DNA from 4 places in the Streptomyces sp. NPDC091412 genome. Region 3 is predicted to be linked to each of the others. Evidence: riboswitches for the same ligand, from Rfam matches in the RefSeq annotation. Region 3 holds a riboswitch; each other region holds the start of a gene.

Region 1 (2,189 bases), on a different contig from region 3:
GCGTCCACGATCAGCAGCCGGTCGGGCCCGATCGCCTCACGCAGCGCCGCCAGGTCGGCACGGAACCCGGTGCGGAAGTCCACGGCGCTGACCGACACGGCCACGACGTCGTCGGTCAGCACGGAGCGGACCAGATCGGGGGTGACTCCGGAGCCGGGTACGGGGTCGATCCAGCGCGGCGTGGCCCGGCCCAGGTCCGCGGAGCGGCGCCACGGGTAGTGGTTGGCGGGGAAGTCGGAGCGTGGCGCGAGGACCACGCCCTCCCTGATGCCGAGCGCGGCGTGGAACAGACCGGTGGACGCGTTCGGGAGGAGCACCGTGTGCCGGGCGTCGGTGCCGGCGAGGCGGGCGGCCGTGTCCCGCGCCGTCTCCTCCGCGCGCATCAGGGCGTCCACGGTGGTGTGGTCGGCGCGGGCGGACGCCTCCAGGGCGCGCGCGGTGGCGGTGACGGCGTCGCGGGAGGGCGGCCCGAAGCGTGCGAAGTCCAGGTACCCGGCGGGTGTGTCGAAGTGGGCGGCGTACGACGTGAGCACGGGGCTCGTCCCTCCGGGGTGATGCGTGCGGATCGAGTGGCGCGGCGGGCGGTGGAGCAGAGCTCGCTCGCGCATCCTGCCACAGCGCCGGAGCGTCCGATTCACGGCCGCCGGGGCCCCGCCGCCCTGATGGTGAGGTGATCCGTGAGCAGGTGGAGGCGGCCCGGTGGAGAAGATCACGTCCGGGGTCGCGGTCTTGGCCGGGCGCGCGGCACGCGATACCGTCTGTGCGATATCGACGACGGCACGACGGAAGCCGGTGGGAATCCGGCACGGTCGCGCCACTGTATGCGAACGCCCTCGGGGTGTTCGTGAGTCAGACCCGTGGCTGTCGTCCTGTGCACCACCGAGATGGGACGCGAACTCCCAGAGGAGGTTCTGCCATGGCGCAGACCGTCGCTCAGCCGACCGCCACCCCCGCCGTTCCCGCCACGCTGCCGCTGAAGGCGATAGCTCCCTGGGCGGTCTTCTTCGGCGTTCTCATGCTGGTCCTGCTCTACTTCGTCGGCGCCGAGCAGGGCGCCACCTCCGTGTTCAGCGGCACGGACGTCCACGAGTGGGTGCACGACGCCCGCCACCTGCTCGGCTTCCCCTGCCACTGAGGCGAGGGTCACCGCACGCTCATGAACTCCGCAACCGTAAGAAACCTCCTGGTACGGGGCATGCTCGCCGGCCTTGCCGCCGGCGTGCTCGCCCTGGTCGTCGCCTACTTCCTCGGGGAGCCGTTCGTCGACAAGGCGATCGGCCTCGAGGAGGTGCACGCACATTCCCATTCCCACTCCCACTCCCATGACGAGGTGGAAGTCGTCTCCCGTTCCCTCCAGTCCACGGCCGGTCTCGCCACCGGCGTCCTGGTCTACGGGGTCGCCTTCGGCGGCATCGCCGCGCTCGCCTTCTGCTTCGCGCTGGGCCGCGTGGGCCGCTTCTCCCCGCGGGCGACCGCGCTGCTGCTGTCCGGCTGCGCGCTGCTGGCGGTGTACGTCGTGCCGTTCCTGAAGTACCCGGCCAACCCGCCCGCGGTCGGCCAGGGGGACACCATCGGCAAGCGCACGACCCTGTACTTCCTGATGATGCTGCTCAGCGTCCTCCTCGCGATCGCCGCCACCATCCTGGGCAAGCGCCTCGCGCCCGCGCTGGGCACGTGGTACGCGACGGTGGCCGCGGTGGCCGCCTTCGCCCTGGTGATCGGTCTGGCGTACGCCTTCCTGCCCACCGTCAACGAGGTGCCGGCGGACTTCCCGGCCACCCTGCTGTGGCGGTTCCGGCTCTCCGCCCTGGCCACGCAGGCCGTCCTGTGGGGCGGATTCGGGCTGCTCTTCGGCGAGTTGGCCGGGCGACTGCTGAATCCCCGGCCGGCGACGGCCACGACCGGGCGCGCGGTTCCGGCCGCGCACTGACCCCTTCGGCACACGACAGGGCCCTTCGGAACCGTCCGGGGGCCCTCTCGCGTTCCTCAGGGCGCCGCCAGCGGCTGTCCGAGCCGCAGATTCCAGCGGCCGGCCCGTCCACTGAACTCCGTTGCCGTCAACGGAGGTACGTCCAGCCGCCAGAAGCCGGACGCGGGCAGGCCCAGTACATGGACGACCGCGGCCCGTACGACCTCCGGCTCGACCACCGCGAGCGTACGGCCGTCGGTGTCCCGTGCGCTGTCCAGCC
Region 2 (2,189 bases), on a different contig from region 3:
GAAGAAGGGGACCTTCACGGAACGGCCGGTCCACATCACCTCGGTGTCCGGGGAGAGGTCCTGCGCGGCGGCCGCGGCGATCTCGGTGAGCTGTTCACAGTTGGTCATGAACGCCGCCCAGAGCTCGGCGTCCGACATCCGCCGGTAGGGAGCCTCGCGCTCGAAGCTCCTGGTCGCCACCGGTGTGCCCGCGAGGAACGCTCGCAGTACCCGGGCCAGTTCCTCGGCGTTCCCCGTCTGGTGGGCCAGGACGTCACGCACCGTCCACGCCTCGCACCACGTGCCGTCGTCGGGCCTTCGGCCCTGTACGGCGTGGACGAAGGGAGCCAGCTCGGGCAGCGTGTCGTCGACCTTGGACGGGATCACGGGCCATGGGTATCCCGGTCGAGCCGTCCGTCAAACCGGCGAGCGTCCGATCGGAGGCATGACGCCCCGCCGCGAGCCGACATGCCCTCGCTGCGGATGGCCCCTGTGCTCGAACCGCGTCGGCGGACGCCGCACGGTCTGGTGCCCGCAGTGCCAGCAATGAGCGAAGTGACCGTTGTCCAGTGAGCGAACGGCAATGGGATGATGGTCGGCGACATAAGGCGACGGCGGTCCGAGGAAGCCGGTGTGAATCCGGCGCGGTCCCGCCACTGTGACCGGTGAGCGAGTTCCGGAAGGCCACTGCCCCCGCCCGGGGTGGGAAGGCGGGACGAGTGACGACCCGGGAGCCAGGAGACTCACGCGGTCGCCTCCTCGATCGACACCGGGGCGGATCTCCCCGGGAGGGGAGTGGTGCGACGTGCCCGAAAAGCCGACGGACGAGGCGCCGGACGGTGCCGTGGCGGGGAGCGGTTCGGTGCCGTGCCGGGTCGTCGTGTGCCGGGACTGCTGCTGCGGCAGCCCCAAGGTGACCGGGGTCGATCACGCGGCGCAGACCGCGCGGCTGCGTGCGGAGGTGCCGGTGCGCATCTCCGACTGCCTCGACGTGTGCGAGCAGGCGAACGTCATCGTGGTCCAGCCGTCCGCCGCGGGCCGGACCGCCGGTGCGCGACCGGTCTGGCTCGGGCTCGTCAACGACGAGGACGCGACCGAGGACATCGTCGCCTGGGTACGCGCCGGCGGCCCGGGAGTGGCTCCCCTGCCGGACATCCTCGACCTTTACGCCATCACGCCGCCACGGCGTCCCACGGACTCCTGAGGCCCGCACGGGCGGGGAGGGCCGCACGGGCGGGGAGGGCCGCACACGCAGGGAGGCCCGCACGGGCGAGGAGGCCGACCCATCGTCACCGGCCGGGGAACGGACGGGCCTCGGCCGGTGTGACCGACTCGCCGGCCGATACGCCGTGCAGGATCTGGGCGAGCACCTCCGCCCCGCGTACCACCCGTGGCCCCGGCCGGTTGAAGTAGGACGGTCCGTCCAGTACCCAGACGCGGCCGGACCGAACGGCGGGCAGATCCGTCCAGCCGGGCAGCCTGGTGAGCAACTCGGCTTCCCGCAGGGTGCGTTCAGGCGGGAAGCCGCACGGCAGGACGAGGACCACGTCCGGCTGTGCGACGCGTACCGCCTCCCAGGTCACCGGCTTGGTGTGCTCGCCGGGCGCGCCGAGGAGGGGCTCGCCCCCGGCGGTGGTGATCTGCTCGGGCACCCAGTGTCCGGCGGGCCACAGAGGGTCGAGCCACTCGATCGCCACGACCCGGGGCCGGCCGAGGCCGGCGACCGCGCCGCGGACCCGGTCGAGGCGGTCCCGCAGCTCGGCCCGGCGCCGCAGTGCGCGCTCACGGACGCCGAGCAGGTCGCCGACGGTGACCAGGCAGTCCAGTACGTCGTCGAGCGTGCGCGGCTCCAGGCTGAGGACCCGGGTGCCGGCGTCGAGCAGCCGCACGGTCCGGCTGACCTTCTCGTACGACACCGCGCACACGTCGCACAGGTCCTGGGTGAGCACCACGTCGGGGTGCAGGGCGGCCAGAGCCTCGGTGTCCAGGGTGTACAGCGACGAGCCGGAGTGCGCCGAGCCGCCGACGGCGTCGGAGATCTCCCGGCTGGTGAGCGCGTCCTGGTCCAGGTCGGTCCTGGTCACCACGGGCACCGAGGCGACCTCGCACGGCGGCCAGTCGCACTCGTGGGTGCGGCCGGCCAACTGCTCCGACAGCCCGAGTTCGGCGACGATGTCGGTCGCGGCGGGCAGCAGGGAGACGATGCGCAT
Region 3 (2,189 bases):
GCAGGCCTACCTCCGGGACGGCCTCCTCGACTTCGGCGAGAGCGACGAGTATCTCGGCGAGCTGCGGGACGTGGCCAAGCGGGCGGCCGCGGCCGAGGTACTGGTGGCGGTGGCGGACGGGAAGGTGCTCGGCGGCGTGACCTTCGTCCCCGGCACGGGCCCCATGGCCGACCTCGCCGGTCCCGGGGAGACCGAGATACGGATGCTCGCCGTCGCGCACACGGCGCGCGGCCGAGGCGTCGGCGAGGCCCTCGTACGGGCCTGTCTGGACCGGGCACGGGCCGTGGAGGGCTGTGTCCGCGTGGTGCTGTCCACCCAGAGCGCCATGCACACCGCCCACCGCATCTACGAGCGCCTGGGCTTCGTCCGCACGCCGGGCCGGGACTGGAACCCCCTCCCGCACCTGGACGACATCATGCTGCTCACCTACGAGTTGACATTCTGACACGTTCCGGAATCGACACGGCACAACATATGGGGGTGCCCGACTCACTCAGCACAAGATGTATGCTCGTGCTCACTGTCGCCGCAGGGGAATCCGGTGCGAATCCGGAACTGTCCCGCAACGGTGTACTCGTGCGCGTATGCCCCCATGGGCCGTCACGAGCGTCAGTCCGAGGACCTGCCGACAGTGCGCCCGGCCGTCCGGTCCGGGTGCCCTGACGTCCGGGCTTCGTGGAATGGGCCGGTGGACGCGGCGCCGCGTGCGCTCGTGTGCTGCCCCCTGCCCTCGGCGAGGCCCCGTGCCGAGCGAGGGAGAGCTCCACGTGACCATCGCGCCAGCAGACCCGGTTTCAGCCACAGCTCCGGAAACCGACGGTCCAGGTGCCGTACTGCTGCGGACCCTGACCGAGCTGACCGCCGACCTCCCCGACGCCGACCCCGGCCGGGTCGCCGCCGCCGCGCTGCGCGGCCGGTCGGCGCGGGCCGACGAGGCCGAGTTGCGCGAGCTGGCCACGGAGGCGGCCGCCGGGCTCATCTCCGAGGACCCCGCCTACTCCCGGCTCGCGGCCAGGCTGCTGACCCTCGCCATCCGCGCCGAGGCCGCCTCCCAGGGCGTCGTGTCCTTCACCGACTCCGTCGCCGTCGGACACCGCGAGGGCCTTCTCGCCGACCGGACCGCCGAGTTCGCGCGCCGGTACGCCGACCGCCTCGACGCGCTGATCGACCCGGGCGCCGACGACCGCTTCGGCTACTTCGGCCTGCGCACCCTGCACAGCCGGTACCTGCTGCGGCACCCGATCACCCGCAAGGTGATCGAGACGCCGCAGCACTTCCTGCTGCGGGTCGCGGCGGGTCTCGCGCAGGACGACACCGCCCGGTCGGCCGACGAGGTCGAGGCGCTCTACGGATTGATGAGCCGCCTCGACTACCTCCCCTCCTCCCCCACGCTCTTCAACTCCGGTACGCGTCACCCCCAGATGTCGTCCTGCTACCTGCTCGACTCCCCCAGGGACGAGCTGGACTCCATCTACGAGCGCTACCTCCAGGTCGCGCGGCTGTCCAAGCACGCCGGCGGCATCGGCATCGCCTACTCCCGCATCCGCTCCCGCGGTTCGCTGATCCGCGGCACCAACGGGCACTCCAACGGCATCGTGCCGTTCCTGAAGACCCTGGACGCCTCGGTGGCCGCCGTGAACCAGGGCGGCCGCCGCAAGGGTGCCGCCGCGGTCTACCTGGAGACCTGGCACTCGGACATCGAGGAGTTCCTGGAGCTGCGCGACAACACCGGTGAGGACGCCCGCCGGACGCACAACCTCAACCTCGCGCACTGGGTCCCGGACGAGTTCATGCGCCGGGTGAACGCCGACGGGCAGTGGTCGCTGTTCTCCCCCTCGGACGTGCCGGAGCTGACCGACCTGTGGGGCGAGGAGTTCGACGCCGCGTACCGCGCCGCGGAGGCGCGTGGCCTGGCCAGGAAGACCATGCCGGCCCGCGACCTGTACGGCCGTATGATGCGCACCCTCGCGCAGACCGGCAACGGCTGGATGACCTTCAAGGACGCCGCCAACCGCACCGCCAACCAGACGGCGCAGCCGGGCCACGTCGTCCACTCCTCCAACCTCTGCACGGAGATCCTGGAGGTCACCGACGACGGCGAGACGGCGGTGTGCAACCTGGGTTCGGTCAACCTCGGCGCGTTCGTGGCCGGCGGGGACATCGACTGGGAGCGGCTGGACGAGACCGTC
Region 4 (2,189 bases), on a different contig from region 3:
GCTCGACCAGGTCGACACCGCCGAAGTCACGCGGGTCGGCGCCGGCCGCGCGGGCCGCGAAGACGAGCTGGGCGTAGGCGGCGGGACCGCTCTGCTTGGCCCACGCCTCGGAGTTCTTCTCCAGCCACTTCAGCGGCTTCTGCGCCTGCGCGGGCCCGCTCTGCGCGGCCAGGGCGACGACTGCGTCGGCGGTGTTGCCGAAGTCGGGCTGGTCGGTGGAACCGGGGAGGGAGGAGGTGAGGTGACCGTCCTTGGCGACGGCCTGCGCGAGGTACGAGGCGCCGTTGGCCGCGGCCCGGTCCGGGCCGGGCTTGCCCGAGTCCTCGCAACGGGCCTCGGCGCCCTTGGCGTTGCCCTTGGGGGCCATGCCCTGCCCGAGCGCGGCGACGACGGCGGCCGCCGTGGCGTCCGCGTTGGCGGCGAGCTCGCCCTTCTTGTCCGGCTGGTAGGCGAAGGCGCCGGCCCCGTCGCCGGAGCACGGCAGGGCGAAGGTCAGCAGGGCGTCGTAGGGGGACTTGCCGTCCTTGACCACACTCTCCGGCTTCTGCCCGACGGCGGCGAGCGCGCCGATCACGACCGAGGTCGAGTTGGTGTCGCTGGGCCCGCCGGGCGTGTACCCCCAGCCGCCGTCCTTGTTCTGCACGGACTTCAGCCAGGACACCGCCTTGCCGGTGACCGTGTCGTGGCCGCCGAGCGCGGCGAGGGCCTGCACGGCGGCGGCGGTGCTGTTGGTGTCGACCATCAGCTTGGCGTCGCAGGCCTTTCCCGGCTCGGCGCGGAAGGGCGCGAAGGAACCGTCGGCGCACTGCTGTCCGGTCAGCCAGTCCACGGCCTTGGCGGCGGGCCGCACCTCCACCGTGTGCTGCGCGAGCAGCGCCAGGGACTGGCGCCAGACGCCGTCGTACTGGGGGTCGGTCGTGCCGTAGAGCCCGGCCGGAAGAGCCGGCGACGACGGGGACGGGCCGGCGGACGTGTCTGCGACGGCGGGGGCCGCGCTGCCGATCACGGCGACGGCGGCGGCCAGGGCCGCGGCGCTGCGGCGGAAGTTCATGATCGGCGGGTGCCTCTCCCTGCGGGGAGCCGGACAGCACGGGACACCCCGGCGGCTCGGCTCCGTATACCTCGACGGTGCGATGCGCCGGCGGACTGCCGACACGCATGAGCCGGTCACGTCCCGTCCCGGGCATTCCGGCTCGCCGCCCTCGCGGGACGGCTCACGGCTGCGGGTCAGCGCCGGATTTCCACCGGCTTCCCCCCGAACGGGTGTGATGACGACCCGGTCACTCTACCGGCCTACCGGAAAGGCCCCGAGGGGTGGCCGATGCCCGTCTCGTCCGGCGCGGGAGAAACCGAAAAAATCTTCGGATTGGGGGGTTCCATCCGGTACGGGTGGATTTATTCTGTAAGTGGCCTACGAGGCGAGTGAGGGAGTTCGACCGGAGTAGCCGACTTTGGCGAGACGCTACGGCATCCGCTGGGGCCGACGTCGACGGTCGGGCTGAGAGGCCGGAAGGTAGCAGTCGGACCTGAAGGCGACCCCCATTACCTGATCCGGGTAATACCGGCGAAGGGAACCCGTCTCGTAGGTCCTATTCGTGCGCCACGGCGGGCATGGTCAGGTCGATCAGACGGCACGCCGTCCCTATGTCGGCCTTCGCCTGGGCGAGGGAGGCGCGGCCCGAGAGCCAGGTGATCAGGGCCGACAGCCAGGTGTGCTCGATCACGCGGACCACGGAGAGCTGCTCGGCGGTGGGCTCCTCCAGGCCCATGGCGTCCAGGATGATCGCGGTGGTCTGACGGGAGACCTGGTCGACCTCCGGGCTCACGCTGCGGTCCGCGAAGGTCAGCGCGCGGACCATCGCGTCCGCGAGGTGGGGGTCGCGCTGGAGGGCGCCGAAGGCGCGCATCAGGGTCTCCGCCACCCGCTCGGCGGCGCTCTCGCCGGCCGGCGGGTTCTTGCGCAGCGTGCCGTGCAGGCGCTCCAACTGGTCCTGCATCGTGGCGACGAGCAGGTGCACCTTGGACGGGAAGTACCGGTAGAGCGTGCCCAGCGCCACCTGCGAGGACTCCGCGACCTCCCGCATCTGCACGGCGTCGAAGCCGCCCCGGGCGGCCAGTTGCGCGCTCGCGTGCAGGATGCGGCGGCGACGGGCCTCCTGCCGCTCGGTGAGGGGCGGTGAGGCCGGCCG

What was found. Region 3 has a riboswitch for cobalamin ahead of ACIQMV_RS06170 (ribonucleoside-diphosphate reductase subunit alpha). Riboswitches for the same ligand answer to the same signal wherever they lie in the genome.
Region 1: another riboswitch for cobalamin. It lies ahead of ACIQMV_RS08280 (CbtB-domain containing protein); the one in region 3 lies ahead of ACIQMV_RS06170 (ribonucleoside-diphosphate reductase subunit alpha).
Region 2: another riboswitch for cobalamin. It lies ahead of ACIQMV_RS15275 ((2Fe-2S) ferredoxin domain-containing protein); the one in region 3 lies ahead of ACIQMV_RS06170 (ribonucleoside-diphosphate reductase subunit alpha).
Region 4: another riboswitch for cobalamin. It lies ahead of ACIQMV_RS14610 (prenyltransferase/squalene oxidase repeat-containing protein); the one in region 3 lies ahead of ACIQMV_RS06170 (ribonucleoside-diphosphate reductase subunit alpha).

Annotation. Positions count from the first base shown of each region.
Region 1 is NZ_JBIVTV010000003.1:90,279-92,467, forward strand. Features, by position in the region: gene ACIQMV_RS08275 (aminotransferase class V-fold PLP-dependent enzyme) at 1-533, opposite strand, end outside; cobalamin riboswitch at 739-880, shown strand; gene ACIQMV_RS08280 (CbtB-domain containing protein) at 917-1,135, shown strand; gene ACIQMV_RS08285 (CbtA family protein) at 1,157-1,930, shown strand; gene ACIQMV_RS08290 (histidine phosphatase family protein) at 1,987-2,189, opposite strand, start outside.
Region 2 is NZ_JBIVTV010000005.1:126,790-128,978, reverse strand. Features, by position in the region: gene ACIQMV_RS15280 (maleylpyruvate isomerase N-terminal domain-containing protein) at 1-366, opposite strand, end outside; cobalamin riboswitch at 601-724, shown strand; gene ACIQMV_RS15275 ((2Fe-2S) ferredoxin domain-containing protein) at 785-1,183, shown strand; gene ACIQMV_RS15270 (cobalamin-binding protein) at 1,269-2,189, opposite strand.
Region 3 is NZ_JBIVTV010000002.1:447,506-449,694, reverse strand. Features, by position in the region: gene ACIQMV_RS06175 (GNAT family N-acetyltransferase) at 1-445, shown strand, start outside; cobalamin riboswitch at 491-645, shown strand; gene ACIQMV_RS06170 (ribonucleoside-diphosphate reductase subunit alpha) at 768-2,189, shown strand, end outside.
Region 4 is NZ_JBIVTV010000004.1:747,006-749,194, forward strand. Features, by position in the region: gene ACIQMV_RS14610 (prenyltransferase/squalene oxidase repeat-containing protein) at 1-1,051, opposite strand, end outside; cobalamin riboswitch at 1,161-1,289, opposite strand; TPP riboswitch at 1,415-1,590, shown strand; gene ACIQMV_RS14615 (TetR family transcriptional regulator) at 1,590-2,189, opposite strand, start outside.